DNA from 2 places in the Bacillus sp. M5A3_1b genome. Region 2 is predicted to be linked to the other one. Evidence: riboswitches for the same ligand, from Rfam matches in the RefSeq annotation. Region 2 holds a riboswitch; the other holds the start of a gene.
What was found. A riboswitch is a leader RNA that binds a small molecule or an ion and turns the genes downstream of it on or off. The one in region 2 is predicted to bind FMN.

Region 1: it holds a riboswitch for FMN, as region 2 does, so the genes downstream of both, ACLBWW_RS07635 (ECF transporter S component) here and ribD (bifunctional diaminohydroxyphosphoribosylaminopyrimidine deaminase/5-amino-6-(5-phosphoribosylamino)uracil reductase RibD) in region 2, are expected to answer to the same signal.

The regions. Positions count from the first base shown of each region.
Region 1 is NZ_JBKEZY010000002.1:275,655-292,038, forward strand. It holds gene ACLBWW_RS07600 (MerR family transcriptional regulator) at 1-71, opposite strand, end outside; gene ACLBWW_RS07605 (metallophosphoesterase) at 71-847, opposite strand; gene ACLBWW_RS07610 (LysM peptidoglycan-binding domain-containing protein) at 905-1,384, opposite strand; gene ACLBWW_RS07615 (CPBP family intramembrane glutamic endopeptidase) at 1,407-1,970, opposite strand; gene ACLBWW_RS07620 (RecQ family ATP-dependent DNA helicase) at 1,970-3,499, opposite strand; gene ACLBWW_RS07625 (helix-turn-helix domain-containing protein) at 3,489-4,550, opposite strand; gene ACLBWW_RS07630 (ferredoxin) at 4,840-5,088, shown strand; gene ACLBWW_RS07635 (ECF transporter S component) at 5,212-5,790, opposite strand; FMN riboswitch at 5,953-6,092, opposite strand; gene ACLBWW_RS07640 (hypothetical protein) at 6,338-7,024, shown strand; gene ACLBWW_RS07645 (peptidoglycan DD-metalloendopeptidase family protein) at 7,055-7,669, opposite strand; gene ACLBWW_RS07650 (cob(I)yrinic acid a,c-diamide adenosyltransferase) at 7,754-8,335, opposite strand; gene resE (sensor histidine kinase ResE) at 8,473-10,248, opposite strand; gene resD (DNA-binding response regulator ResD) at 10,248-10,964, opposite strand; gene resC (cytochrome c biogenesis protein ResC) at 11,267-12,424, opposite strand; gene resB (cytochrome c biogenesis protein ResB) at 12,439-14,064, opposite strand; gene resA (thiol-disulfide oxidoreductase ResA) at 14,186-14,707, opposite strand; gene rluB (23S rRNA pseudouridine(2605) synthase RluB) at 14,802-15,530, opposite strand; gene spmB (spore maturation protein SpmB) at 15,823-16,353, opposite strand; gene spmA (spore maturation protein SpmA) at 16,350-16,384, opposite strand, start outside.
Region 2 is NZ_JBKEZY010000001.1:406,045-422,428, reverse strand. It holds gene bioB (biotin synthase) at 1-619, shown strand, start outside; gene ACLBWW_RS02165 (hypothetical protein) at 801-1,121, shown strand; gene ribH (6,7-dimethyl-8-ribityllumazine synthase) at 1,151-1,612, opposite strand; gene ribBA (bifunctional 3,4-dihydroxy-2-butanone 4-phosphate synthase/GTP cyclohydrolase II) at 1,631-2,824, opposite strand; gene ribE (riboflavin synthase) at 2,837-3,481, opposite strand; gene ribD (bifunctional diaminohydroxyphosphoribosylaminopyrimidine deaminase/5-amino-6-(5-phosphoribosylamino)uracil reductase RibD) at 3,463-4,575, opposite strand; FMN riboswitch at 4,886-5,029, opposite strand; gene ACLBWW_RS02140 (CDGSH iron-sulfur domain-containing protein) at 5,236-5,442, opposite strand; gene ACLBWW_RS02135 (DUF2552 family protein) at 5,732-5,977, shown strand; gene ACLBWW_RS02130 (alpha/beta hydrolase) at 5,988-6,911, opposite strand; gene ACLBWW_RS02125 (GNAT family N-acetyltransferase) at 6,993-7,472, shown strand; gene ACLBWW_RS02120 (LacI family DNA-binding transcriptional regulator) at 7,575-8,438, shown strand; gene ACLBWW_RS02115 (Na+/H+ antiporter family protein) at 8,462-9,781, opposite strand; gene ACLBWW_RS02110 (alpha/beta fold hydrolase) at 9,913-10,911, opposite strand; gene ACLBWW_RS02105 (ribbon-helix-helix domain-containing protein) at 11,033-11,509, shown strand; gene ACLBWW_RS02100 (bifunctional metallophosphatase/5'-nucleotidase) at 11,632-13,221, opposite strand; gene ACLBWW_RS02095 (YqkE family protein) at 13,424-13,687, shown strand; gene ACLBWW_RS02090 (GrpB family protein) at 13,758-14,282, shown strand; gene ACLBWW_RS02085 (aldo/keto reductase) at 14,404-15,231, shown strand; gene lolS (aldo/keto reductase) at 15,261-16,175, opposite strand; gene mciZ (Z-ring formation inhibitor MciZ) at 16,374-16,384, opposite strand, start outside.

The DNA of each region.
Region 1 (16,384 bases), on a different contig from region 2:
AGCGTACTCGGCTGAATTCCAATTATATTGGAAACAGCTTTTATGTTATATTTCCCGTTTAGAGTTGGCATCATTTCCCTCCACATAACGTAATAATATGTGTTTGAGCAGGTGCTCGGAAGCGAAGTGGAATCAACGTTGTTCCATACCCATTACTAACAAAAAGAGTCATATTTGAATGCTTATATACGCCACCTTTTAAATATTTTTTAGATGGGAATAATCGAATCTGTCCTCCATGTGTATGTCCACTTAACACAAGTGAAATTTGTTCTTTTCCAGACATTTTATTTATTATATCAGGGTTATGGCTAATTAATATGCGAAAACCATCTTCTTTGCAATCAGCCAAAGCTAAATCTAAACGATCACGCTTCAAACCAACATCATCTACACCGAGCAAACAAATTTTTTCTCCTAGTTCAGACTCAAATACAACTCTTGTATTATCTAAAACTTTCACATTATTTTCTAATAACAAAGCATCTAATTCATGATATTCAATCTCATAATCATTATTTCCCCACACAAAATATACAGGAGCTATCGCTCTTAACTTTTGTATATTTGCAGAAATTTTCGATAAAGGGACACCTCTTTCCGCTAAATCACCGCCAATAATTACAAGGTCTACTTTTCCTTTTACTTGTTCAATTAACGAACTTGAAATGACCCTTCTATGAATATCAGAAATAAAAAACATCTTTACTTTTTGAAAACTTTTCGGAAATTCTTCAAAAAGTAAAGTATGTTCTAACACAGTATTACGCATCGCTTCTGTATACATTACAAGAAGAAATATAATACCAATACATATGAGAGCACTTAATAAGATAATCCATATCATATATTTTCACTCCCTTCCGCATAAAGATAATCCTCAGCTTTTATAGTAGGTATGTTACTAGCTATCCTGCTTTGCGGACTTATCTTTTATCGGAATTTTTATTTCTTGACCTACATTCACTTCATCTTCTTGTAAATCATTATACTTTTTAATCACTTCAATCCCAGTTTCATCTGAAAAATATTGCTTCGCTATACTTTCTAAAGTTTCTCCTTCTTTTACCGTATGCGTTACTACTTTCTCAGATGTTGCCTCAGACTCAGATTTAGCTGAATCAAAGAAAATGACCTCAAACGCACTTTTCCCAGCGTTATTACCATCACTTTTCACCTGAATATATTTATCTGTATACCATAAGATACTAATTGGTAGTAATATGAATAGAAATGTTAAAACTCGGACGAAAATATGATTCATTTTAAACTTTTCTTTTTTCTCTTTATTTCTATGAATTTCACTACGCGGCGGTAAACTTTCTTTTTCTTCCACTCGCTCAACTTCTAATTCCTCTTCGAAATCAGGAATTCGTTTTCTCATGTTGTTCACCACCACCTTACATTTATTTTCTTAATTGGAGTCCCATTATAAAATCAACAAGAAAGTGTGCAAAGATTGTTATAAACAAATTTTCTGTCCATTCAAACACATAACCAAAGACAAAACTAATGAAACAGACGAAACAAAACAAAAATGGCTTTGTTATATACCGAATATGTAACACTGCAAATACTAAACTCGCTATTACAATTCCAAAGTGCGTCTGCACTACACCTCTAAATAAAAATTCTTCTGCAAAGCCGATAATGAACGTAATAACGAGTAGGTGCATAACTGACATTCCTTGAAACATCTTATCGTTAATACCACCATCATCAAACCAAGACTCTGGAAATACTCGCATTGCAACATAATCTAATAACACAATACCAATTGCCAACAAGCCACCTATTATAAGTATAGACACCGGTTCCCACTTCCACAGACTATACACCGATTTTATATCTCGGAATAATACATATGCTAGTAAACAACCGATACCGATAATAATGAACTGTGTGATATACAGATTCAGCCTTATTTCTTTCGGACTCATATCTTCAATATTATGCCTTTGAATGTTCATCATTCCCCCATCTTTTCTAGACCGAAAAGCTTTTGTAACTCTGTTTCCCAATTATAGTCGAAATCCGATTGTTGCGCTTGTCTTTTTTTATAATCTGTTTTTGTAATACCACAATAGTCACAGCAATTTTTCAACTCGTTCTCTTTTCTATAACCGAACTGTTGTAACAAATATTCACGCCTACATTCTTTCACTTGTATCCACGACTTCATGTTTTCTAGCTCACTATATTTATTACGTAGCCTTATTTCTACTTCAGCTATTAATCTGTTCATAATTTCATCTGACAAGCTCTCTAATTTTAATTTTCGCTGTTGTATGATTCCAAGCTGTTCAAGATGATAGCGGATGAAACGCCAATATTGTTCATTAAATCTTGCTGCATTATAACAAATTTCTTCTACCTCTTCTATTGGTAATTCTTTCGTTTGAAACATTCTTTCTTGTAGTAAAGAGAATAAAAATTGTATTTGCGACTGACTTGGCAATTCATCTTCAATTATCGAAATTGGTAAATCGTGATCTAACGGACTACATAGTAAGATAGCTATACTCGGTTCACCATCTCTTCCAGCTCTTCCGATTTCTTGTAAATAGGAAGCTATATTAGTCGGATAATGAAAATGAATAATATAGCTCGTATTCGACTTATTTACTCCCATACCAAAAGCACTTGTACATATTACAAGCTGCAACTGGTCATTCATAAACTGCTGTTGAATTAACATACGCTCTTCATGTTCCATACCACCATGATAAAAAGCGACACCAGTCACGCCTTTTCCTCTTAAATACTCCGTTAAACGTTCTGTCCACGCTCTGCTTGAACAATATACAATCCCTGGCCCTTGTAAATACATCACCTGATCCAAAAGCGCTTCTTTCTTCTCTTCTATCGTCTCCACAAATTGTACTTCCATCGCAATATTTGGACGATCAATAGAGTATACATGCTGCGTCACTTTCTTCAAATCTAAACTCTCTGCTATATCTCGGAGTACATCTTTTGTCGCTGTTGCCGTTAATGCTAGCACCGTAGGAGACCCGATATTTTCAATGACTACATTTAGTTTTTTATAGTCTGGCCTAAAATCATAACCCCATTGTGAAATACAATGAGCCTCATCCACAACAAATAATGAAATATGAACTTTCTTCAATTCTCTTATTAACACTTCCGACTGCAACATCTCTGGTGAAACAAAAATAAATTTATATGAAGCTAATTTTTTCATCGCTTCTCTTTTTTCATGTAATGTCCGAAAACTATTAAATGCTATTACTCGGTTTTTCACAACATACTTTAATTGTGTAACTTGATCTTCCATCAAAGATAATAATGGTGATACAACAAGCACGGTTCCTTCTTGCATTAGCCCTGGAAGTTGATAGCACATAGACTTCCCTCTTCCAGTCGGGAGCATTGCTATAACATCTTTTCCCTCTAATAAATCTGTAATGACCCCTTTTTGCCCTGTACGAAATTCAGAATATCCAAACCATCTATATAAATATTCCTCAAGCTTCATTTATACCCTCCATCCGCGCCAATACAAGACGAACTTCAAAATAAGAGATACCCTCTCCAACCGCTTGTTTCAACTCACGCAACTTACGTGTTTGTAATGCCTCAATTACTTTTGTTACTTTATCTATTTTGTCTTTTTCCATAAACATCTCGATTGAAAACTCTTTTTCCCGCAAAGCAATTTCAACAAAATGATCTTCTATCGTTGCAACCTTTAAATTTCTAATTGTCGCTATTTCATCTAAAGAGCGTCCTTGTCTCCAAAAATTATATGTTTTTTTCGTTGATAAACTAAATAAATCAGCTCTCTCATTTGGATAAGAGATAATCTCAGCCAATAGCGGAAATTCATTTTCTTTATCGTGAACTTCTTGTATAAAGAAGTGAATTGTACCCCAAAATAAAAAATACACCCGGAATATATCTTGTTTCGTAATTTCCGCTAATTGCTGCAATGTACAACCGATACGTTCATATCCTGTTAATCTATATGTTACAATCGTCGCTTCTACCACATCACCTTTTCCTAAAAGATTATATATTTCTTTCCATAATCTTTTAGCCAATTCACTTCGCCTATATGGTATACCTGTTAAAAAACGTTTTACCCACATCATTATTTCTGTATCTTGTTGAATGGGAATAAACTTCGTATTATTCTGTTGTAAATTAGATATAGTTTGAATAATTAATGATAATCGTTTCCAAAATGTTTCACCTAATTCACCATAGTGTAAACCATGTAAATGCGCAGGAAAAGCATACACTTCCTCCCATGTATGTAACTGCATTTTACCTTTAGATGTTAACAAATATGTATTTTCATGTATTTCTCGAATCAAATCTGCTTGCAACAACTTTGCAACTTCACGATCATAGTCTGTTCTATTTAACGATTTATATATTCCAAACAAAAATGAAATTCGGAACATATTTCCATCTTGTAACGTTTGCGAAGATCGTTTTCCTTTTAATAAATAATAAATAGAAGAAACGGTCCTTTCACCATTCAATTGTTTTAAACAATACAATAAAGTATATTGTAGTTGCATTACCGCTTCCACCTTTCAATCTAGCTTAATTACTTTTTAGTATGATTGCACTTACTCATTAAACTTATCATATCGGCACTATGTACTTGTATATAGTATATTGTACCAAACGAAATAACATTTACGTATTTTGAAAATCTTATGACATAATGCAAAAATTAGTTGACACTCTAATTGATAAGGATTATCATTATAATTTTATGTTGAAAAGTTTTAAAAACCGTTTTACAATAAGGTTATAATTTTTATGGCGAGCTTTTCACATACATATTATCAGGAGGGAAAAAAGATGGCAAAATATACAATCGTTGATAAAGATACTTGTATCGCATGTGGTGCTTGCGGCGCTGCTGCACCAGACATTTATGATTATGATGATGAAGGTATTGCATTTGTAACGTTAGACGATAACCAAGGTATCGTTGAAATTCCAGATGTATTAATTGAAGATATGATGGATGCATTCGAAGGTTGTCCAACTGACTCAATTAAAGTTGCTGATGAATCATTTGATGGCGACTCTTTAAAATTCGAATAGTCTTTTATTAACTTCAAAAAATATCCCTCATTCATATGAGGGATATTTTTTGTTTTCTATTTTCATTCTACTTAATAAAAAACCACTAGTAGTTCCATACTACTAATGGTTTTATTTTATATTTTATGCATTTTTCATTTTTGCAAACACCCATACTTTCAGGCGTGAGAATAACGCTACAAATACAATTGTCACAACAATTCCTTTAATCAAATTAAATGGTAAGATTGCCGTTACAACCGTTGTTCTTATAGCCTCGCTAGACATAGCTGGTGAATTTAAAAACCAAGTGTAAGCTGGGAATATAATGATGTAATTTAATACACTCATAATGAGCGCCATTGTAATTGTCCCTAGCATTAATCCTGTCGTTAAACTCTTAACAGTACGATACTTTCTAAATAAGAAAGCTGCCGGTCCAATAAATAAACATCCTGCAATAAAGTTAGCAATTTCTCCAACTGGCACTCCCGTTAAACTCCCTTGAATCCCGTAATGTAAAATATTCTTTATCGCCTCTACAATTATCCCTGCAACTGGCCCGAAAATAATTGCTGCAATTAGAGCTGGTACATCACTAAAATCAATTTTTAAAAATGGCGGAAGCCCTGGAAACGGGAAATCCAACATCATCAGTAAATATGCAATACTACTTAGCATCGCTACACTCACCATCTGCACTACACTGTTTTTTTGTTTCATCTTTCTCTCTCCTTTTCCATCGATCATCTCATGGAAAGTGGAAAGGTTCTGCTATGCCTACTTTTTCATAGAACGAAAAAACCCTTTGTGTTTTACACAAAGGGAGAATTTAAGGCACATCAAACAGACGTTCAAATCCATATCTTTTTTGAACGCTTGAACCTCCATCTTCTCCCATCCAGACTATACTGTCGGCTTTGGAATCACACCAAATCCTGCCTTAACGGCTCGCGGGCTTAGAACAAAATCACATATAGTTCATCACCGCCGGTCGGGATTTTCACCCTGCCCCGAAGATAGACCGATATTCTATTTTCCACTTTATTATACAACAACATAATCGTATTGTGAACAAAAAAAGTGTAACTTATTAAAAATAAGTTATTAATTTTATATAATTAAAACCAATTACTATATTTTACAATACACCCCAGATTTTTTAGTATTCGGCATTTCCCCTATGAATCCCCTAGTCATATATAATGAAAAGTGATAAGATGTTGAATTGTTAAGATAAGAACATTTTCTGGATTATGGAGGAAATGTCATGAAAAAAGAAAAGAGACACTCTATTCGAGAAGCAATGAAAAAAAACTTAAGAAAAGAATACTTTTACTTAAAAAAAGAATTACTTTTCTACTGTCCAATTGATTTAGGCACATTCTCAAGCGAGACATACTATGCTGCTTTCGATGAAGATGGCATCAGTATTTATCAGTATGATAAAAAAACAGAGAGTAAATTAAAACTGTGTGAGCGTCACCCATGGAAGAGTTGGAATAAAGTGAAGGTGGATCATTATTTGACAACTTCTCAATTTATTTTTCAAGGTGAGCGAAACTGGATATTATCCCTTTTCCAAAAAGGAAAAGAAGCTCAAAAAATAATTGAAGAGCACACATCTTTACAAACTGAAGTTGTTTCCCGTTCTTTCTTAAAAAAACTTCCAGGGTTCCGTTCTAATGCACCGTTGAATAAATACATCGGCAGCATTTGCTACACTGCACTTATTGCATTTTTATTAAAATGGATGATTCCATTTCAAGCACCACAAATCGCCCTGTACTCCATTTCAATCGGTTGTATGCTTCTTGGTTTACTTTGTTTGACAATCGGTTTAATTGAACCGACTATTGTACTATTTCGAACGAACGAAAAAACAAGAACGAAAGTATTTTACTTATATAGCTACTTAGCTATTTCTGGATTTATATGTGTCTTTATTTTTTGGTAAAAAAAAGAGCTAGTTTAACTAGCTCTTTTTTTACTTTACGTATAATTGTTGATTTGGATAAATCCGATCTTGCTGCAGTCCATTTTTATCTTTAACTTCCTTAACTGACATACTAAATTTCCGTGCAATACTAACTAAAGTGTCCCCTTTTTGGACGACATATAAGGATGAGGACACAACTTCATTTCTCTGTTCATTTAGAACAAGCAATGGATTCATCGCATTCTTTTTCGCCATCGTCCATCTTCCTTGATGAACTTCTAAATGTAAGTGTGCACCTCTCGATTCTCCTGTATTTCCTACTTCTCCAATTATTTCTCCTTTTGAAATATAATCCCCTTGAACTACATATCTCTTATTTAAATGCGCATACACAGCCTCATATTCTCCATGTTTAATAAATACAACGTTTCCATAACTACTTGAATAATAAGACTTTGTTACCTTACCTTCTTGAATAGCTGCCACAGGCGTGCCAATCGGTGCTGCTATATCTATACCGTAGTGTTTTCCATGCCTTGTCCCAAAATAATCACTTATCTGCCCTTCAACAGGCCATGTCCATTGATTTCCCTCTGCGTACACATGTAATTGAGATAAAAACAATACCGTCAATAACATGATGCTACATTTTAACACTTTCATATACATCCTCCGTTTTCTAATTAACACCATACCTTCTCTATTTTGGTATATTACAGAAAAAAGTATACAAAAAAAGAAAGTGAATCACTCCACTTCCTTCTCTTTTTTATCACGAAAAACGATTGCACTGCGATTATACTCCACATCTTTTACTTGTAATCGAGCGTTTATTACTCTAGCTACCGCAAACAAATAATCAGATAATCTATTTACATACTTTAGAACAACTTCATTTATTTTCCCTTCTTTTTGCAAGGACACTACACATCGTTCTGCTCGCCTTACAACTGTACGTGCAATATGAATAGCAGCTGCCGCTTCGCTTCCACCTGGTAAAATAAAACGCTCTAACGGCGGTGCTTCTTCTATATACGAATCAATCCTTCTTTCTAAGCTTTCAACCATTTCAACCGTTACTTTATAAGGAATTTTCCCCTCTACTATCGCCAAGTCTCCCCCGCAATCAAATAGTTCATGTTGAATATTTTCAAGTTCATTGTAAATATCTCCAAAAGATCCGCCTTGTAGCTTAGTCATTGCATATCCAATATGAGAATTCGCCTCATCTATCGTGCCATATGCTTCAACTCGGATATTATCTTTATCCACTCTGCCGCCTATTACACTTGTTGTCCCTTTATCTCCTGTTTTCGTATATAATTTCATCGCTTCACGACACCCCTCTTGCTATTCTTCATTCGACTAAGATAGAAAAAAAGTTCTACTATTATTTATTTAATTGATTTTACAAAAAAATAAAAAACAGTAGAACTTTATTCATTATCAACTTTAAAAACGCATATCTAAATTATACGATTCGGTAAATATACAGAGAATGTAGTTCCCTCTCCAACAACACTTGAAACAGCAATTTTACCATCATGGCCTTGCACAATATTTTTTGCAATCGCAAGCCCGAGCCCCGTTCCACCTTTTTTCCCACGTGTTCTTGCTTTATCAGCTTTGTAGAAACGATCAAATAAAAATGGAATATCTTCTTCTGGAATACCAGCGCCCGAATCTTGTACTTCAAAAGTAAGACCATTATTTTTCGTATTAATTACAAGCGTTACATGTCCGCCTGCATTCGTATGACGAATTGCGTTATCAATTAAATTCGTCAATACTTGTTCCATACGATCTGCATCAAACGGGTATTGTTCAATTGGATTCTGGAAATCAACCGTTAATGCGACTTCTTTATCCTTTGCAATTCCTTGGAATTTACGACCTATTTTTTCAACGAAAGGATGAATATCAACTTCACCTATATGTAACTCTACATTACCACTTTCCATACGCGCTAAATCTAATAGTTCATTTACAAGTTTACCTAAACGAACGGATTCATCATAAATAATTTGAACAAACTCATTAATTTCTTCTTTCGTTTGCACAATATCATCTAAAATCGCTTCACTATACCCTTGAAGCATTACCATCGGTGTACGAAGTTCATGTGATACGTTCGCAATAAAGTCTTGACGCATCTTCTCAAGACGGCGTTCTTCCGTCATATCACGTAATACAGCTACAGCACCACGAATTTTCGTTTGGTTGTAAAGCGGCGTCATAAGAACTACATAATTCCCTTTTTGTAAATTAATTTCAACCACTTGTTGTTGTTCACTTTCTACAACGAGATGGAATAGTTCAACAAGTTCAGAAGGTAGTTTTTTACTGAGCTCTACTTCCTTTTCCTCTTGCCAAACTTGTAAGAAATGTTCAGCCGGCGGATTAATTACAACGACTTCACCTTCTTGATTTAACGTAATAACCCCATCTGCCATACTACTTAAAATACTAGCTAACTGTTCTTTTTCTTGCTGCAGGGCATTCATATTAAACTTCAACTGTTTCCCCATTTGATTTAAGGCCGTTGCAAGCTCACCAATCTCATCCTGAGATACCATAGGTGCTTTCGCATCAAACTTCCCACGCGCGACCTCAAAAGCAACCTCACGCATTTTACGGAGTGGTGCTGTAATTCGAGTAGATAAGAAGAATGCAAAGAACGTTGTTAATATAATCGCAATCCCTGCTGATAAGAATATAAAATCAGTCGTTCTCTCCATACCTTGTATCGGTACTTGTAAAGATTCGTATACGAACACTGCACTTTGATTTTTTGAATGCACTGGTTTTCCGACAATCATAATATCATTTTCAGTGTTTTTATTCTTTCTACTATTAGAGGCTTTTCTAATGTTATTCTTAATTTCTTTTTTGTCTGTAAAAACAGCCGCTAATTCTTTGTCTTCTTTCAAATCATCCATTGTAAGAGTGACTAATCCTTCTTGTTTCGGCGAAGAAGATATTTCTTTACCATCTTCTACAATAATGATCCTTGAAAGTGGATCAGAGAATTTGTACGCGATATTCTCAATCGTTTTTACATCGGCACCTTCTTCAATTAACTCTGAAACACTTGTTGCAACTTTTTGAAGCCTAGCTTCACTCATATCAACATAATATGTTCTAAAAAACTGTGAAAGTAAAATCGCAACAAATCCGAGCACAAACGAAACGAGAAGTAATATAGTCATCCATAACTTCCCTACTACACTTCTCCAAAGCATCAGTCGTTCACAACCTCAAATTTGTAACCTACGCCCCAAACGGTAACAATCATCTTCGCAGCATCTGGTGATTTTTTGCTTAACTTCTCACGTAAACGCTTTACATGCGTATCAACTGTACGTAAATCTCCGAAGAATTCATATTGCCATACTTCTTTTAACAATTGCTCACGATCAAATACCTTATCAGGCGCTTTCGCTAAGAATAATAGTAATTCGTACTCTTTCGGTGTTAAGTTTACTTCATTACCATCTGCTGTAACACGGTGTGCATCATTATCAATTGTTAAATGAGGGAACACAGTAACATCTTTTGTCGTTGTATCTTGTGTAAAGAACGTTGTTGGTACAGAACGGCGTAAGACCGCTTTCACACGAAGCACTACTTCACGTGGGCTAAATGGTTTCACAATATAATCATCAGTTCCTACCTCAAACCCTTGTACTCGGTTTACTTCTTCACCTTTTGCCGTCAACATAATAATTGGCGTCGCTTTCTTCTCACGAACCCCTTTACACACTTCAATACCATCTTTACCTGGCATCATAAGATCTAATAGGATTAAATCGTAATCATTTTGTAACGCCATTTCTAAAGCTGTATCGCCATTGTCCGCTTCTTCAATTGTATATTGTTCTCTTTCTAAATACATTTTCAACAAACGACGAATACGATCCTCATCGTCTACAATTAAAATTCTTGATTCATTTTCCATTTCTACCCGTTGCGTACTTTTACCACAACGGTTTACACCTACCCTTCTACACTAGTATGTTGCACTATTCTCGTTTATTTAAGCAATCTTCTAAATGTTTCACTTCCCATATTATGCTTCACAAGAATAATAAAGTTTGTTCAATTTTTTTCCAAAACTATGTATTTTTTTTGAACAGGATATAATGTCCTCGACATCATTTTACAAAATCAACCGCTACTTTGTCATGTTTTTCTCAAAAAAGAAGAAAAATTGACAAAAATAAAATAGGAAAGTGACATTCACTCTCCTATTTTATTTCTCTATGCGTATGAATGTAAACCCGCGATAATTAAGTTTACTACAATAAAGTTAAACATAATGATTGCAAAACCAATTACCGCTAACCACGCTGACTTCTCTCCGTGCCACCCTTTTGATAAGCGTAAATGTAATACCGCCGCATAAAAAAGCCAAGTAATAAGCGCCCAAACCTCTTTTGGATCCCAACCCCAAAAACGTGTCCACGCTATTTGAGCCCAAATCATGGCAAAAATTAATGCACCTAATGTGAAAACCGGGAATCCAATTGCAATAGAACGATATCCGATTTCATCCAGTAAATCACTATTTGTATTCTTTACTAACGGCTGAAGTGCTGCCGATACTCGTTTGCGTAAAACAAGTCTTAATACAATATAAAGTAATGTCCCAACTAACACTGACCAAATAACAGTATTTAATTTTTTCGCATTTACAATCGCTGGAACTTCAACTGTCGGTTCTAATTTATTTTCTGTCAATAACTTTCCTTCGTGCGGTCCTACTAAAGCTGGAAGATTGTACTTCATTTCCACTTGTTGTTCATTTTTATCAATCCATTGAAACTTTGCTTCATATTTCATACTAGAAAATAACGTTGTCACTCCAATAAAACCAACTGTACAAACAAGTGTGAACACTACCGTTTCTAACCAAAATGTACGTTTGGTTCTCGTTGATTGGTCTACATTTTTCAATAAATACATAACGCCCGTAATAAAACTAATTGCTAAAATTGCTTGTCCTGCTGCTGCAGTCGTCACGTGAATATGCAACCAATTACTTTTTAAAGAAGGAATAAGCGGAGATATTTCCCTCGGAAACATACTTGCATAGGCAATTAATAAAAGTGCAACTGGTAATGCAAAAAGTCCGATTATACTTACGCGATACATAAAATACATGACAATAAATGCTCCGACAAGCATCATGCCGAAAAATGTACCGAATTCAAAAAAGTTACTAACTGGTGCATGTCCTGATGCAATCCATCTTGTAACAAAATATACTGTTTGTGCAATAAACCCTAAAATTGTAATCGTTATTCCTATATTTGCCCATTTATGACCTTTTTCTTTAATTGCTCCCCCGAAAAATAGAGTTGCAATTAAATATAAAATAAATGCGGTAAAGAGAAAGTTACTACTTATTTGCACCATATCGTTTCCCCACCTTAACTAATTTTTTTATCCACTACTTTATCGCTTGGCTGCGGAATTGCCGTACCTTCTAGTACTCTTTCAATATCTTTCTTTAAACCGAACCAATTTTTATTCGTGTGTCCTGCAATCCACCATTCATCATTAACGCGTTGTATCCAAATACGGCGATGATTCCAATACATCCCTTGAATGACACCCACCATAAATATAAATCCTCCAATACCGAGAATCCAAAGCGTTAAATCTTTCCTTACAGTAAGTGCCGTTGCATTTTGCATTTCCACACCTGCAAACGACATTTTATATTTATTATTTCCATCAGGTTCTATATTTTGCTGAATACCAACAAAACTCACTTCACCATCTGGTGTTTCAGGCGTAAACATTTTAAACACAAATGCAGGGTTGTTTGGTAATTTCGTTTTCGTATTTGGTCTTCCACTCTCATCAAAATAAAAATCTGGAAAATAGCTTAATAGTTCTAAAGAATAACCATTTCCTAAATCAAATTTTTCTGTAGGATTCGTTAAATCTACTTTAATCGGTCCCCACTTTTGATTATTTTCTTTGTTTTGCAAATGGAATGACATGCTTTTAAATTCACTTTCTTTGTAATCCACTTGATATATAGCAAATTGATCAAATTTCAGCGGTTCATTCACTCGAATTTCCGCTTCTTTTACTTTTTCTAATTTCGGTTTTTGTCCTGCTATATTTTCGCCGACCGCTTTATATAATACAGCATTCGTTTGGAAGTTTTTCGCAATCATTTTATCGCCTACACGATCAATCGCTTCATCAAAAACTTCCTTGTCCTTACTTTTATCATAAACTTCCTTAATAAATTTCTCGTTTTTTAAATAGTATTGACCATCCGTTCCTGGTATTTCTTTCGTTTCACCGTCACGTAACCAAAGGGCTTCGTCTACGTACATACTCGGTAAAAAACGGAGCATTGCACCGAATAAAAAGATAATGAGACCGATATGATTCACATATGGACCCCAGCGTGAAAACCGTCCCTTTTCCGCCAAAATATTTCCGTCTTCCACTTTCACGTTATAGTTTCTTTTCTTTAAATTCTTTTGCACTCTTTCAAGATCACCATCTTGCGGTGTACCAGTACCGTATAATCTTTGTCTCTTTAAAAAGCTAGGGTGTCTTTTCACCCCTTGCTTCTTTAAAGCTTTATAAAGTGGAATGACACGGTCTAAGCTACATATCACAAGTGAAATACCAATTGAAGCAATTAAAATCATATACCACCATGAACCGTATAAATTATTAAATCCTAATTGATAGTATAGTTGCCCTAAAAATCCGTATTCTTGCTTATAATATTCAGCTGGTGCAATTCCTGGAGTTATGTACATTTCTTGCGGAAAAATAGTTCCTATTGCTGATGCAGCTAAAGTGATTACAATGAGCCATACACCCACTTTTACAGAAGAGAAAAAGCTCCAAATTTTATCGACTATCGTTTTTGTTTGTGTGAGAGATCTCCGAGCACTCCCCTCATAACGCATATCCAATAGTTTTATATTTTCATTGCTTTCAAATGGTTTCCCACATGCTTCACAAAAAACAGTTCCTATCGGATTCACATGTCCACATTCACACTTAATTTCTTTCAACACTCTCACCGCCCCTATATCTATATGTACTATTGTATATTCTACCCTCAAGTTACCGCAATACTCAGAATTTTTAAATCAAAGACGCTATAGGTAAGCGCCTCGTATGTAAAGGCTTTCTTTATTACGGAGTAATTTTCTTTAAATACTCTTCCAATTGTTCTATCGTTTGTTCACCTTTAATCTCTTGAATCACCTTACCATCCTTATCAATCAAGAAGCTTGTTGGTAACGGTATTACTCCATACGTTTTTATAATTTCTCCACCTTTATCAATTGCGACTGGGAACTTAAGATCGTATTGTTTCACAAAATTCTTAACAGCAATATCCGTTTCATCTGCATCTAACGCAATAATTTCAACGCCTTTTTCTTTATACTTTGGATATAATTCGTTCATATAAGGCATTTCTTTTTCACACGGTTTACACCAAGTGCCCCAAAAGTTTAAAAATACACCTTTTCCCTTTAAATCTTTTAATTCAATTTTCTTTCCTTCTAAATCTGTTACAACAAAATTAGGTGCTTCTTTTCCGATTTGCATTTTCTCTTCTTTAGTGAAATATCCTTGATAAAGTGTAAATCCTACAGCACCGCATAAAATGAGTAGAATAATAACACGAAATAATAAGCGATTTTTTTTCATATTGTCTCCCCTCTCTTCGACGAGTGATGAATATATGTATTTTTTAATAAATCACCAGCGGAGCATTCCACTGGTGAAAGTTTCACACTATCGGTTAGCGCGGCTTTGTAGAAGCCAATGCACGTAATTGTTTCACCTCATGTGGTGACAATTCTCTCGCATCACCAGGTCGCAAGCTACCCACTTCTAAAAAGGCGTAACGTTCACGCTTTAGTTTCACTACTTTACAATCTAACGCTTCAAACATGCGGCGTACTTGACGATTACGTCCTTCATGAATCGTTAATTGTACAATCGCAGTTTCTTTACGCTTGTCCCAAGAAATAATTTTCACTTGTGCTGGTGCTGTTTTCCCATCTTCTAATGCAACACCTCGTTCTAACATGCGAATTTTCTCACCTGTTAATGGCCCTTTAATTTTTGCAACATACGTTTTTTCAACTTTATATCTCGGATGCATTAATACATTTGCAAATTCCCCATCATTTGTCATCAATAATACGCCAGACGTATCATAATCTAAGCGTCCGATTGGGAATAAACGTTGTCTAATTTCAGGGAAAAAGTCTGTTACAACACTTCTTCCTTTATCATCTGATACACTTGAAATTACGCCAGTTGGTTTATATAGTAAAAAATAAACAGGTTCTTCTTTTTCAAGAGGGATGTTATTTACTTCTACTTTATCTTGAGGAGTTACTTTTGTTCCTAACTCCTTCACTATTTTTCCATTCACTTTTACTTTTCCTTGCTGAATTAATTCCTCAGCCTTTCTTCTCGATGCAATACCTGCTTGCGCAATCACTTTTTGTAATCGTTCCATTTCTTTTTTTCACCTCGAATTTATCTTACCTTACATTAGAAAGACTTGGCAACCGCATACGCTTGACGGCTATTCGCTTCATCTTACTTAAACAACATAGCGATGATAATAAACATATAAAGGGCAAATCATGTTTTTACCTTTTATTATTGTCCATATTCTTCATATTGCTCACAATAAAAGTTCATCATTTTGTCAAAAATACCGCATAAAAAAACCACTATTAAGCAACACCTTAATAGTGGTCGTATACGTATTATAAGCGAAATAGCATAAAAAATGAATAGCCGCCTTACTTAAACATTAAAGAAACAAACACAATTGAACAAATAATCCCGATTAAATCGGCAAAAAGTCCTACTTTTAATGCATCTCCCATCTTTCTAATTCCAACAGCTCCGAAGTATACTGTTAAAATATAAAAAGTCGTATCTGTACTCCCTTGCATCGTAGAAGCCAATCTTCCAATAAACGAGTCTGGCCCATATGTGGCAATTAAATCGGTCGTAATACTTAAACCAGCAGAGCCTGAAATAGGGCGTATAAGTGCTAGTGGAACAATTTCTGCTGGGACATGAATTAAATCTAACATCGGCTTCATTACTGATATCATTGCATCTAACGCTCCAGACGCCCGAAAAATCGAAATAGATACAAGCATTCCAACCATAAACGGTAAAATAGAGATCGCAATTTGAATCCCTTCTTTTCCCCCCTCAACGAACGATTCATACGTCGGCACTTTCTTTATCGTGCCATATAAAAGGATAAAACCGATTACACAAGGGATTACCCATAATGATATCGTATTTACAATGCTCATTTTTTCCGCCCCTTCCTACTCCTTCTTCGGT
Region 2 (16,384 bases):
GGTGAATCACGTAATTGGAGCAGTTAAGGAGATTTGTGAAACGACAGATTTGAAGATTTGTTGTTGTTTAGGTTTCTTAAACGAAGATCAAGCAGGACGTTTAGCAGAAGCGGGTGTACATCGTTATAACCACAACTTAAATACACATGCAAATAATTACGAAAGTATTTGCTCCACTCATACGTATGACGATCGTGTTGATACAGTTCAAAAAGCGAAACAAGCAGGCATTTCACCATGCTCTGGGGCAATTTTTGGAATGGGGGAGACAATAGAAGAACGTGCTGAAATTGCATTTGAATTACAACGTATAGATGCAGATTCAATTCCATGTAATTTCCTTGTTGCTGTAAAGGGTACGCCGCTTGAAGGACAAAAAGAATTAACGCCGATAGAATGTTTAAAAGTACTGGCGATGATGCGTTTTGTAAACCCAACGAAAGAAATTCGTATTTCAGGAGGACGTGAAATCAATTTACGCTCTGTGCAGCCAATCGGTTTATTTGCAGCAAATTCTATTTTTGTTGGAGATTACTTAACGACAGCTGGACAAGAACCGACTGCAGACTGGGGTATGATTGAAGATTTAGGGTTTGAGATTGAAGAATGTGCATTATAAGATAGATAAAAAGCAAACTTGTAAAAGAGTTTGCTTTTTTTGTAAATAAAATGTAATAAATAGTTGTGAAAGCTTGATACTATTGGTTTTTGAGCGAAAAAAAGAATTTTGGTGGACGAATTTTCCAAGCCCCAATTGTACATAGTAAATATGTAATTTATATTGGGTTGGAGGATTTTACATGCACAAATATATATTAGCGATTATGACTTGTCTAATTTTACTAAAAGCAATAAGTGCTGATCCAGTTAAGGCTGCCGAAAATCCTGAACAAAAAGAAATGCAACAACGAATTGAACAACATTTTCGAACGAAAGCTGAACATTTTGGATTGAAAACAGAAGGGAAAGATTTAAAGGAAGTGCGAAAAGAAATTACTATTATAGAAGAAGCGAAGAAAAGAGAGAATGTATGGAGAACAGCACAAACGCTTCGTATACAAACAGAAGGAAAAACAATGGATGAATTAATAAAAGATGTACGGAAAAAAGTGAAAAAATAAAAAAGAGGCCGCAGCCTCTTTTTTATTTTTTATGCCCATTGTTTTGATAAATGAGCCATTTCAATCGCAGCAACGGCGGATTCATAGCCTTTATTACCTGCTTTCGTGCCCGCGCGTTCAATCGCTTGCTCGATCGTTTCAGTCGTTAATACACCGAAAATAACTGGGATGTCTGTTTGTAGTGATAAAGATGCAACTCCTTTTGCTACTTCATTACAAACGTAATCGTAATGTGTTGTAGCACCACGAATTACAGTACCTAACGTAATTACAGCATCATACTTTCCGCTATTAGCCATCTTTTTAGCGATTAAAGGAATTTCGAATGCGCCAGGAACCCAAGCAACATCGATATCAGTTTCTTCTACACCGTGACGCTTTAATCCATCTAAAGCTCCGCCGAGTAACTTACTTGTAATAAATTCATTAAAACGTCCAACAACAACCCCAACTTTTAATCCTGTACCAACTAAATGACCTTCGAATACCATAATAAATCTCTCCCTTAATTATAAGTTTAGTAAATGTCCTAATTTGTTTACTTTCGTTTGTAAATACGTTTTATTCTCTTCTTTTGTTGGCATTTGCAATGGTACACGCTCGATTACTTCTAAATCGTAACCTTGTAAGCCAGCAATTTTTCGTGGATTATTCGTTAATAATCGTAAATGTTGTAAACCTAAATCTTTTAAAATTTGAGCGCCAATACCGTAATCACGCAAATCAGCTGGGAACCCAAGTTTTTCGTTTGCTTCTACAGTATCGAATCCTTCTTCTTGTAACTTATAAGCGCGAAGCTTATTAAGAAGGCCGATGCCTCGTCCTTCTTGTCTCATATAAAGAAGAACGCCTTTTCCTTCACGTTCAATTTGAGCAAGTGCAGCATGGAGTTGTGGTCCGCAATCACAGCGACATGAGCCAAATACATCTCCTGTTAAGCACTCTGAATGAACGCGTACAAGTACAGGCTCTCCTGTTGAAATATCACCTTTTACGAGTGCGATATGCTCTTTCGTATCTAATGAATTAGAATAGCCAATTGCATGGAAAGTACCGAAATCTGTAGGTAATGTAATTTCCACTTCTCGCGTCACTAGTGTTTCATGGTGGCGGCGATAAGCAATTAAATCTTCTATTGTAATCATTTTTATATCAAATTGTTTTGCGCACTGTAGTAAATCAGGTACGCGAGCCATCGTACCGTCCTCATTAATAATCTCACAAATGACTCCAGCTGGTTCTGCTCCGCAAAGCTGTGCTAAATCGACGGCAGCCTCTGTATGACCAGCTCGGCGTAGGACACCGCCTTCTTTCGCGATTAATGGAAAGATATGTCCAGGACGATTGAAATCAGCACCTTTTGATGCAGGGTTTAATAATTCTTGTATCGTAGTCGCCCGTTCGTGAGCGCTAATCCCTGTTGTTGTAGAAACATGATCAATACTCACTGTAAATGCAGTATGATGCGAATCTGTATTATGAGCTACCATTGGTTCTAATTGTAGACGTTCTGCGTATACTTCCGTAATCGGTACACAAACGAGACCACGCCCATGTGTAATCATAAAGTTAATCGTTTCTGGCTTAATATACTCTGCTAAAGCGATAAAGTCGCCTTCATTTTCACGGTTTTCATCATCGCATACGATAACGACTTTTCCTTGTTTTAAATCTTCTAGAGCTTCTTCAATACGATGAAACATAATGCTTCCCCCTTATAGAAATCCGTTTTCTTGTAAAAAGCTTTCGCTCATTGAACCTGTTTGTTTTACAGGTTTAGAAATAAAGCGTTCGATATATTTACCGATCATGTCACACTCAATGTTTACGATGTCACCGGCATTCTTTTCTCCGATAACAGATTCACTTACTGTGTGCGGGATGAGTGAGATTGTGATGGAAGATTCGTCTATATCAAATATTGTTAAACTCGTTCCATCAACAGCAACGGATCCTTTATGCAAACAATAGCGCAGCAATTCATCAGCAATAGCTATTTTGTAATAGACGGCATTATAGTGTTGTTTTTTGTTTAATATCGTTCCGATGCCATCAATATGTCCTGAAACGAAATGTCCACCGAATCGTCCGTTTGCAGCTATCGCCCGCTCTAAATTTACTTTAGAGTGTTGTTTAAGCATGCGAAGTGATGTTGATTGCATCGTTTCAGGCATTGCGTCCACTGTGAATGAAGTTGTTGTGAAACTCGTTACAGTTAAGCAAATACCGTTAACCGCGATACTATCACCTAAGTGAGCATCTGATAAAATATTATTTGCATGGATCGTTAACTTCATCGCTTCTCCTCTTTGTTGCATGTTTGCAATCGTTCCTAATTCTTCTACAATTCCTGTAAACATTCCGTCACCTCACTTTGGGCATTCGCAACGATTTTTATATCATCACCAATTTGTTTCATCTCTTGAATTTCCAAGGAAAGTGCATCTTGCAATGCTGCGAAACCATTTCCCCCAAATAAAGTAGGGGCATCTTTCCCGCCAATTAATTTGGGGCTTATATAAGTTACAATTTCATTGAGATGCTTTGTTTGTAAGAAGCTTGCGTGAACTGTTTGGCCACCTTCAACGAATAGAGAAAGAATTTGCTTCTCTCCAAGAAAGAAAAGGAGGTCCTTGATTTCTATATGTTTTGTTTTCATTTGGAATATAGCTATATTTTCAGATTCATAAGAAGCTATTTTCTCTTTATTTACATCCTTACCGACAATAATCCATGTCGGTGCTAAACCATCTGTTATGACATGAGAAGATGGTGGCGTTCGTAAATGGGTATCTAAAATAACACGAATAGGATTTTTACCCCCGTTAGGAATTCTTGTCGTTAAATGCGGATTATCAGCTATAACTGTATTCACTCCAACGAGAATCGCATCATGTGTATGACGATATTGGTGAACATCAGCTCGTGCTTCTTCACCTGTAATCCACTTACTTTCACCCGTGACAGTTGCTGTTTTTCCATCTAAGCTCATCGCTGTTTTTATTGTTACAAATGGACGTTTCGTTCTCATGTAGTGAAAAAAGAAACGATTTAATAAGGTGGCTTCTGTTTCAAGAACACCGGTAGTTACTTCGATGCCAGCTTCTTCTAATCTCTTTTTTCCAGTACCAGAAACGAGAGGATTGCAATCAAGAGTAGCAATTACAACCCGTTTGACTCCTTTTTTGATGAGCAATTCACAACAAGGTGGTGTTTTTCCAAAATGGCTACACGGTTCAAGTGTTACATAAACGGTAGCTCCTTTTGCTTTTTCACCAGCCATATGAAGAGCGTGAACTTCTGCATGTTCTTCACTGGCACGTAAATGAGCGCCAATACCGACGATGTTTCCTTCTTTTACAACAACAGCACCAACCATAGGATTTGGACTTGTTTGTCCAGATGTCCTTTCTGCTAACTGCAGGGCAATCCTCATATATTCTTGATCTGTCATTCTCTTCACCTCTCCTGAAAAAATCAAAAAACCCCAAGGATTTTATATCCTTGGGGTTTGGGAGACGTGATTTCTAGAAATATAGTTCGAATACGAAAGTACAGGAAAGAAACCTAACGATGATTGGTATTTTTGCATAAGGAAAAAACCTAGCAAAAATATCGAATTTTTCAAACGCTAGTCGTATCTTTTTATTTCAGTATAGAAACATAAGTATACAAAATAAAACATATATAAAGATTCAAAACGAAACTTTAAAAATATGCATACTGAAATAAAAGTGTATTCGCTATATAAAATTACTAGAAAACATATCCTTCTCCCATCCAGACTATACTGTCGGCCCTAGAGTTTCACTAGATCCACCGTTTTCGAGTTGAAAACGGGTCACGGACTTAGAAGTTTGCACTTCATCACCGCCGGTTGGGAATTTCACCCGACCCCGAAGGATGTTGTTTGCTCAAATTATAGCACAAAAAAAATAAAAGGCTAGAAAAAAATATTCGAATGTGAAGAATTGTGTGAAAATATATGTAAGTTGGAATGAGGACAAAAGTACGAGGAATGTTGTAAGGAAGAGGAATGTTGTAAGGAAAAGGGGGACGAGAGTTAATGAAAAGAAAAAACATGCACAAAAAAATGTGCATGTCACATGTAAAATTATTCTGCCTCTGGTGCTCTAACGACAGACTCGAATTTCCCTTTATGCGAAGCATCGCAATAAGGCATATTTTTTGATAAACCACAACGGCATAAAGAAAATGCCGGTTTTGCTGGGAATACATTCCCTTGTGAATCGACTAATTCCACGTCCCCTGTAACGCGAAAAGAGCCATTATCATTTACTTTAATTTGTACTTTCGCCAACGCTATCCCTCCTTCCCAAACGCTTAATTTCATCATATAATTAAGAGAAGTACTTGACAATATAAAGTGAAACTTTAATTAGTGGGGGAGGTATCCCCCCACTAATTATTAGTTGAATCAATCGGGCTTTTAGGGGCAGTAAATCTCCCACCTAACTTCTTTGTTTTAGTTGAGTTTTGAGGTGGGAGTTTTACTGCCCGCAAATAGCGGGGTAAAATGAGCACTTTCTTTGGGAGAGAAGAGAGTGTTATAATGTTTTTTATAACTGAATAGAGTTAGGTGACGAGAGATGGATAAACAATTACATACATTACGAAACATTGCAAATGAGCGCACGTGGGCATCATTTTTGAATGATAATCATCCATATAGTTTGTTACATTGGTCCATTGCAGGTGTAGGGCAAGAGGCAAAGGATGTTTGGTTACTTCAAGATGAAGTAACATTTCAAACGACAGAATTTCCAACGTTAGATGATGCAATGCAATGGATTTCTGAAAATATGGAACAAGTTACAGACGTTTTAGCGCAATAAAAAAACAGGCTTATGCAAGCCTGTTTTTTGTTTCTTTTACATATGAGTTTAAAAATTGATCAACGGCTGCTTCATACTCTTCTTTATTTTCGTTATAAGAGCAAGCGTGTGCACCGCGTTCTGCAATATAAAGTTGTTTATTGTTTTCTTTTGCTTCATATAGTGCTTTCGTCATATCAGCTAAAATATAATCATCATCTTTACTATGAATAAAGAGGACGGGATTGTTAATATTTTTTATACAATCGATTGGTGAAACTTCGCGAATCGTATAACCGTCACGCACTTTTAAAAAAGCATTTGCTAAAGGTAATAAGGGCCATTTAGGTAAATGGAATTCAACCTTTAAACGGTGTTGTAATTGTCCGTAGAAATCAGAAAAAGGACAATCTGCAATATAGAAATCAGCACCATCTTCTACAAGTCCTGCGTATTGAAGAAGTGTTGCAGCTCCCATAGATTCACCATGAATACCGAGTGTTATATTTGTTCCAAAGCGACTTTTTAGCCAGTCAACTACAGATTTTAAATCATGTTTTTCATAGTATCCATAGCTTGTTGTTTTTCCGCCAGTTTTACCATGACGACGATGATCATAAATAACGACATTATACCCTCTGTTTAAAAATAACCTTGCATATTTTACAGAGTTCATTTTATTTACAGTTACGCCGTGACAAAAAATCATAAACTTATTGGAATGACCAGCAGGAATGTAATATCCGTGAAGATCATATCCGAATTGCGAGGGAATATGAATTTCTTCTTTATGAAGAGCATCAAAATCCTCTATACGAAAATGTTTTTTCGTTTCTCTTTCGAGTACTTCTTCCTCTGTTTTTTTCTTTAAGTACATCACTTTATTTGTAAAGAAAATCCCAAGGGCAGTTATCGCACCTAGTATAGTAAACAATGCTGCAAAAAAACGTTTCATACTTTACCTCATCCTCCAAATACCGTTACATGTGATACACTTACATTGTATCACAATGATAGAAAAGGGGAGAAATAGGAAATGGTGTATATACAAAAAATTACGCCAGCGATGAAAGAAACAATCCGAATGTTCATGTGTGAGAACTGGGGGAGTTCATTGATGGTTTCACGTGGGAAGGGGCATCAGTTAGAAGAGTTGCCAGGATTTATTGCGCTCTCAGATGACAGAATAATCGGAATTATAACATATGAAGTGACCGGAAATATGTGTGAAATTGTGTCGTTAGATAGCTTTGAAGAAAGAAAAGGAATAGGGACGAAACTTGTAGATTGTGTATTACAAGTTGCAGAAGAAGAACGGTGCGGGCGGGTTTGGCTCATAACAACAAATGATAATATGAATGCGTTACGATTTTACCAAAAACGTAAATTTGTGATGACTCATTTATATGTGAATGCAGTGGAAAAAGCACGAGAAATAAAGAAAGAAATTCCACGTATTGGGTATGATAATATCCTAATTCTACATGAAATTCAGTTAGAATATCGTTTAGTGTAATGATGTAACAATTTTCAGAAATATAAGTTATTAACCTTGACGAATATTGTAATTTAGGTTACCGTAAAATTGTAATCTATTACCATATTAAGGGGTGACGATGTGGCAACTATACGTGATGTTGCAAAATTAGCAGGTGTTTCAGTCGCAACCGTTTCACGAGTTATTAACGAAAAAGGATACGTTCATGAGGACACAGTTAAACAAGTAAAGGAAGCAATTGAGGAATTACGTTATAGGCCAAATAGTACAACAAAGCCATTGTTTAAAGAGAATTCAACGATAATTGCATTACTTGTAGATAATGTATATAACCCATCAAACATCACTTTGCTACATTGTATTGAGGAAATAGCATATAAAGAAGGATATCAAATCATTGTTTGTAATATAGAGAATAAAGATAGATACATACATATGTTGAAGGAAAATAACGTTGCAGGTGTTATTTTGACAAAATCTGTTTTTAAAAGTATAGGAGAAATTCCACTTCCCTTTGTTGTGATTGATGAAAAAAAATCCCATGCAAATTATTATGAAAATGGACAAAGAGCGGTTTCTTTATTAAAAGAAAAAGGCTGTCACTTCCTTGCTTATTTCAATGAGGGAGAAGATAGTGAAGAAATGGAAGATCACATATCAGGATTTTTAGACGCTGTTTGGGAGGAAGGAATCTCTTATCGAGAAGTATGTGTACAAGGGTATACGAATAAACAGTTTATTACATTCTTGCAAACTTCTCCGTATATAGATGGAATTGTAACTTCAAGTGAAAAGGTTACTTTTGAGTTAATTCAAGCAGCGAAAAATTTAAATATCCGTATACCGGATAAGTTAAAAATTATTGGACTGAACGGGAGTATAGACAGTGAGTGGACAGGTCCGTCATTCATGCAAATGGAGAGTTGTGTCGAAGAAAATGGGAAAATAGCGTTGCAACAATTAAAAGGAAAAATAAAAAAGTAAAAGGTGCGTATAAAACGCACCTTTTATAATGTAATGGCGGCAATAAAGCCAAATATGAGTAACGGTATATTATAATGCAGAAAAGTTGGTACACATGTATCCCATATATGATGGTGTTGACCATCAGCATTTAAACCGGATGTTGGTCCAAGTGTACTATCTGATGCTGGTGATCCTGCATCGCCTAGCGCTCCGGCTGTACCGATAATTGCAATTGTAGCCATTGGACTAAATCCAAGCTGTATGCAAAGAGGTACAAAAATTGTTGTTAAGATAGGGATGGTTGAAAAGGATGAACCAATTCCCATCGTAACGAGAAGCCCAATCACAAGCATAAGAAATGCAGCGAGTGGTTTATTATTTCCAATTATATGTGCACTCGTTTGCACAAGAGATTCAACATGTCCTGTTTTTCGAAGAACAGCGCCAAATCCAGCGGCAGCGATCATAACAAAACCGATAAAGGACATCATGCGCATTCCGCTTGTTAATATCGCATCTGCTTCTTTAAGAGGTAGACTACCACTTACTGATAAGACGATAATCCCTGCTAAAGCACCGAAAATCATCGATTCTGTTGCTAATTGAACAGTTAATGTGGCCATGATAGATAATAATCCGAAAGTAATACTACGTTTTGTATAGGGAACGATTTCATTGGCGGTAGTATGAACTTGTTCTATTTCATACGTACGAGGTTTCCGGTACGTAATGAATACGGCTACACATAATCCAATAATCATACCAATTGCTGGAATAGTCATTGCTTTTGGAATAAGTGCGACATCAAATGTAAGACCGCTTTGCGCAGCATTTGTTTGCAATACGTCATGATAAATTTTTCCGAACCCTGCTGGAATCCACATATAAGGAGTAATCAATCCGAATGTAATAATACATGTAACAAGTCTGCGATCCACTTTCAGCTCATTTAATACTTTTAAAAGTGCTGGAATTAAGATGGGGATGAAAGCGATATGAACAGGAATCACATTTTGTGAGAAACAAGCCATCGTTAAAATGATGAATAAAATAAGTATTTTAGAATAAACTTGTTTTTTCGTGTCTTGTTCATTGCCAATCCATTTTAGTGCAGTTTGAATCATAGCATCTGGAAGTCCTGTTTTGGAAAGGGAAATAGCGAAACCGCCAAGCATTGCATAACTTAAAGCGATTGGAGCACTGTTTCCAAGGCCAGTTGTAAAAGTATTAATAGTTTCTGAAATACCGAGTCCACCGATAATTCCGCCTGTTAAAGCTCCAACAATGATGGCGACAATGACCTGGACACGTAACAAACTAAGCAATAGCATAACTGCTACTGCGACGAGTACAGCATTCATAATAAATGTAATCTCCCTAAAATTTTATTGTGCTAAGGCAAGTAAATATGAAGCACTTTGCTATATTTATACATAGTTGCGACATATTATTATAAATTGTTTTCTATGAAATGTAAAAGAGCCTTTTGTTACTAATGTTGAAAAGCTAGCTCTTGTTTAATTGATTGTAAAGAATTAGCGAATAATTCTGGTTCTTCTAAATCAGGAGAATGTGCTGAATTTGGGAACCAAATCATTTTTTTTATGGGGGCTTCTATCACATCACAATATTCCTGAACGAGAGCATAAGGAGTTTGATAATCATAGCGACCAGAACAAAAATAAACCGGAATAGATAAGCTTGAAATAGAAGAAAAGAAATCGATTGTCAACATTTCTTCCCATAAAACGCCAGATTTTAAATTTCCTGCGAGAAACTTGAACCAATCTAATAGCGTATATTCAGGGGAAAAGAAGCCTTTTCGTATGAAAGAAAAGGAAGATCCGTTTTGGATTGCTCCACCGAATGTGCCAAGCCACTTTCTTTGAATAATAAGGCGTCTCGTATCTAAAAATGGTGGTTTGCCTAATTTTAAAAGGGACGCTAATGCTTTTTTATGATCATGTTTTTTTGCAGAACGAATTAAATGCTGATATAGCAATTCTTCGTTTTGTTTCATATGTACAATCTGCCCAATACCGATGTAAGCCTCGATATACTGTGGATATTGATGTGCTATGTTAAGCCCAATAATGCTTCCCCAAGAATGACCAGCGAGAAATAGTTTCTGTTTATTGAACTTTTTAAGTACATATTGAATCACTTCTTTTGCATCGGAAACGAATTGTTCGATTGTAAAATTTGCTCCGAAATCTTTCATTGAAAAGGATTTACCTGCCCCGCGCTGATCCCAATTAATAACGATGAAGTGTTTCTCCAATTCTTTTTGAAAATGACGAATAAATCCAATTTGTGCCATGCCAGGTCCGCCATGACAGCATAATAAAATTGGCTGCTCTATGTTTTGCCCGCGCATAAGGAGAGTTTGTTTTCGATTATGGATCATAACGCTTTCCATCGTAGCAATACTATTAGGAATGAGTTGTTTATTTTCATTATAAAACTGTGGGGTATAGCTACGAAAAAGCATATGGAAATCCTCCTTTTCTGAAATCGTATGAATCGCACAGGCTATTCGTTTTGCATATACTGTTAGAAAATCATTGTAACATACCATACTAGTGTCATTTCAACACGGGAGGAGGGAAATTGTGACGATTGGAGAAATTATAGATTGCTTAAATAGACGTGAATCCATCGCTATTATAGCAAAACGTCTTGAAATAAGCCCATATACATTATCAAAGAAATTAAGATTGATTGGATACGAATATGATGGAGAACAGAAGAAACGTATTTTTGTAGGAGATGGAGAAGAACCGCGTCACTTACAACTCCAAGAAGCGACAGCCCTTCAATATGCGAAAACGGATTATCAATTATTAATTTATGAGCAATTACAAAGTATTTATGAGTTATTAAGAAAGAGAGAAGAAGTAATTGTGCCCATTATGAGTATAAGTACAGAGAAAAAGAAACGTACCTTTTCTATTAATAAAGAAATATTAGCAAAATTAGACGTTATATCAGAAGTGAAAGGAATTCAAAAATCTAAACTTGTAGAAGAGGCGTTACAACAATTTTTACAACAATATGATTTTAACAAAACATCACATTTTGATAACTAAAGAAAAGGATACTATGTTCATTGTAAGAACGAGTATCCTTTTTAGGTTTTGCTAATATTGTGGATTAAGTATAAGTGCGTATCCTTTACAATAAAAATCTGGATCGCATATGAGGGAAATACTTAATTTATCTTTTGAATTCTTCCATCAATAACTGGCTGAATTGGTTCTTTTAATTGTTTTACATAATCGACGAGCGCTTCAAAGTCGTTTGGACCAGTTTCTGAATTCTTCCCATTTTTAAATGATACGAATCCGTCACCGCCAGAAGCTAAGAAAGCATTCGCAACTACGCTATACGTTTTAGATGGAGATAACTCTTCGCCATTTGTTAAGCGTATATTCGTAACCTTTTCACCGCTTGGTTTATTTGCATCCCACGTATATTGAATACCTGAAATTTGAAGCATTCTTGTTGTTCCTTTTTGCCATTGTTGATTTAAAATGTCGCGAATATCTTGACCTGTTAAATCTACTTTAATCAATTGGTTTCCAAAAGGCTGAACGCCATATAATTCGCCCCAAGTAATATCGCCAGCATCTAAGTCATTACGAATGCCACCAGGATTCATAAGCGCGATTTGAGCTTGCATCGTTTGACGCTGTGCGTCGGCAATTACATTCCCAAGAGTAGATTCACCAGCATCATTTTGTTTACGGTCGATAGGTGCTGTAGATTTTCCTACAACTTCATTTACAAGTGGTGCGATTGTTTCTTTATATTGATCTATTTTTTGTTTTACTTGTTTATCAGGTTCCACACCTTCATGATATGTTGTAATCACTTCAGCTTTTTTCTTTACAATATCTTTTGTTTTACGATCAATTGTTACATCTACGTCTGAGAAAGCTGTTCCATAAGAGTTCGCTTGGACGATTAGTTTATTATTTACAGTACCATTTACATACGTGTGACTATGTCCACCGAAAATAACATCAACTTCCGAGTCTGTTTCATTTGCAATTCGAGTAAGGTCTCCATTTGTCACGCCAGACTCATCAGTTGTTCCGCCGACATGGGCAAGGACGACGATGGATTTAACACCGAGACGCTTTAATTGTTGCGCTGATTTATTAATTGCTTCTACTTCGTCAGTGATCTGTACATTTTTAAGCATAGTAGGCATCACGACATTTGGCGTATCAGTTGTAACAACGCCAATGAATCCTACAGGAACACCATCTACCATTTTTACAGTAAATGGTGGTAAAAATAAGCGACCAGTTGATTTGTTATAGAAGTTAGCAGCGACATAAGGGAAGTTAGCACCTTTGAAATTACCTGTTTTCTCGTGATATCCACCGTAAATGAGGCGTTTCATTTCATCGATACCTTCATCAAATTCATGGTTTCCGATTGTACCAACATCGAATTTTAAGTCATTTAAAAATTCAATTGTTGGTTCATCTTGTAACAACGCTGAAACTGGTGGACTAGCTCCGACAATATCGCCAGCATGTACGAGAAGTGTATTAGGGTTTTGCTTTTTACGTTCTTTTAAATAAGTAGCTAAGTAATCAGCGCCACCAGCTTCTTTGTTATTAATTTTTTTAACAGTATCTAGTTGTCCATGGAAATCATTAATACCAAGCATTTGTACGTCTACGTAGCGATTTTGTTCAGCTGGAATCTGGGATGGGGGAGCGGCAAATACGCTTGAAAAAGTTATGGTGCTTAAAACGGCAACAGCAGGAATGATTTTTTTCCACATAATTCATTTCTCCTTTTTTTTATAATCTGACATCATACGACATAATTTTAATAGATTCATAGGATTATATCTATATAAAAATTTAGTTTTTTCGAAAAATTAACATATTTACAAAAGGTGAATAATAGAGTAAAGAACCTTTTTTATTGTCGAGTTCATTGTGTATCTACTATAATGGAGAAAAAAGTAAAAGGTGAGTAGCATGAAGAAAAAGAAACAAAGACAAATGCAAAGACAATCGCAAGTGAATAGACCAGAGAAAGAGTCGCTTACATTAGGCGATCAATTAAATGATTCACTCATGCAGCAATTAAAGAATAAGAAGAAAGAATTGCAAGTGAGAGAAGAGAAAAAAGAGGCAGCTGAACTGGAAAGAAAGCGCCAAGAACAAAAAGAACGTGAAAAGAATAAATCATTTGAAGAACTGTTAAGTGAAAGTAGCCTTACTTGGAAAGACTTTAAATAATATAAAAAAATGATCAGTGCATACCGCTGATCATTTTTTTGACGAGCTTGTAAGAAAAGGGGAGTTTAAAATGAGAAAAATTGTAGTCGTTCCGCATGAAGATCATTGGAACGAAAAATTTCAAATAGAGGCTGAACGATTAAAATCGGCGATGCCAGAAATGGTGAAAGTCCATCATATTGGAAGTACATCAGTGCCAGGACTGGCAGCTAAACCAATTATAGATATGATTATGGAAGTAGAGAGTATCGACAGAGTAGATCATTGGAATGAACGTTTTGAAGAGCTTGGTTACATCGTAAAAGGGGAAAATGGTATTTCAAGACGTCGTTATTTTATTCATGGAACGGAGGAAAAACGCTCGTATCACTTACACGTTTTTGAAAAAGGAAATCCTGAGATAGTAAGGCATTTAGCGTTTCGTGATTATATGATGGCTCATTGTGAAGAAGCAGAGGCATATGCAACCTTAAAGAAAGAATTAGCCGAAAAATATACATATGATGGCACGTTATATACGGAAGGAAAAAATGAGTTTGTACGTAGTGTTGATGAAAAAGCGAAAGAATGGAGAGAAGGGAATATGAATAATTGAGTTTGCGTTTTAGTGTATAAAATTATTATGTAAACTGTACGTATGTTTTGACTTTTTGGTTGAATCTTGTTGAAATAAAGTGGTGGCTTATAAAAAATGTAAGAATGAGAGGGAGACGACTGTGCACATTCCAACAACTACACTTCATAATGGCGTAAAAATGCCGATGATTGGTCTAGGCGTTTATAAAGCGAAAGAAGGCGATGAAGTAAAACAAGCAGTAAAAACAGCGTTAGAGGTTGGATACCGTTCGATTGATACAGCAACTGTATATGAAAATGAAAGCGGTGTCGGAGAAGCGGTTCGTGAATCAGGAATTCCGAGAGAAGACATATTTATTACAACAAAAGTTTGGAACGATGATCAAGGATACGAGGAAACACTTGAGGCGTTTGAAAAAAGCTTAAAGAAATTACAAATGGACTATGTAGATTTATATTTAATACATTGGCCAATAAGAGGGAAGTATGTCGATACGTACCGAGCGCTAGAAAAACTGTATGAAGAAGGTAAAGTGCGCGCGATTGGTGTTTCAAATTTTCATAAACATCATTTAGAACTGTTATTACCAAATTGTAAAGTGAAGCCGATGGTCAACCAAGTGGAACTTCATCCGATGTTAGCGCAATTTGAATTGCGTAATTTCTGTCAAGGTGAGCAAATTCAAATGGAAGCATGGAGCCCATTAATGAGAGGCGGGGAAGTATTCGAGAACCCGATTATTCAGGCCATTGCTACGAAATATGAAAAAACACCTGCGCAAGTTATATTAAGATGGGATATTCAGAGCGGGGTAGTGACGATTCCTAAATCTGTTACACCATCTCGCATTAAGGAGAATTTTTCTATCTTTGATTTTTCACTAACAGAAGAAGAGATGACTCAAATTAATACGTTAAATCGTAATTTACATGTAGGAACGAATCCGGATAAATATGATACGCTATAAAAAGACGCTACCAGTATGGTAGCGTCTTTTTAACGATGTAAAGCGTAAGTATCACATTTAGCAATTTGCTGAAGTTGTATATATTGAGCTGTTGTTAACTGTGTTTGTTTACTAGCCTGGGCATTTTCTTTCAATTGCCCAATAGAGCTTGCACCAGGTATAACAGCTGCAACAGTTTCGTTATATAAGCAATATTGAATAGCTGTTCCTGTTAAAGAGCTTTCTCCGATTATTTCTTTTACATTCGCAAGTGTCGCATATAATTCATCGTAAGAATAAGAAAGATAATTCTTTTCTTTTACTCTTTCTATCTTTCTTGCATTATTATCAGTTAAAATTCCTTTTGCAAGTGGCCCACGAGCAATAATGCTAATTTGATGTTCACTTAGAAGTGGGAACCATTCTTCAGGGCGACGATTTAAAAGGCTATATTCCATTAGCACACTAACGATATTGGAACGTTTAGCATATTCACGGATCACATTTGGACGTATAGAAGAAATACCGTAATGACGAATAATACCTTCTTTTTTTAATTCTTCAAAGGCTTCAATTGTTTCATCTATTGGATCTTCAATCGTCCCGCCGTGAAGTTGATAAAGATCAATATAATCAGTTTGAAGTCTACGTAAACTTTCTTTCACTTCAGCCTTTATGTAATTTTTAGAAGGATCCCAAGACCACCCGTTTTTTTCTTCTGTCCATCGATTTCCAACTTTTGTTGTAAGAACAATTTGGTCTCGTTTCCCTTTTAAGGCTTTTCCAACAAATTCTTCGTTTAATCCATAATCATATAAATCCGCTGTATCAAAAAAATTGATTCCTAAATCGATTGCTTCATCGATAATATGCATAGCTTCTGTTTCAGATGTACCGAGAGACATACAGCCAAGTCCCATTTCTGTCACAAACAAATCTGAGTTTCCTAATTGACGTTTTTTCATAGGTCAACCTCCTTACCTTTATTGTACGCAAGGGAAAAGAGGTTGACAAACGTTTACTTTTTACCCCGCTTTAACGGGCAGTAAGACCCCCACTTTAAAATTCGGCTCATACGAGGAAGTTAGGTGGGAGATTAACTGCCCGTAAAAGCCCGATTCGTTCAACTAATAATCAGAGGGGATGAACAAAACCCCCTCTGATTAAAGTTTCA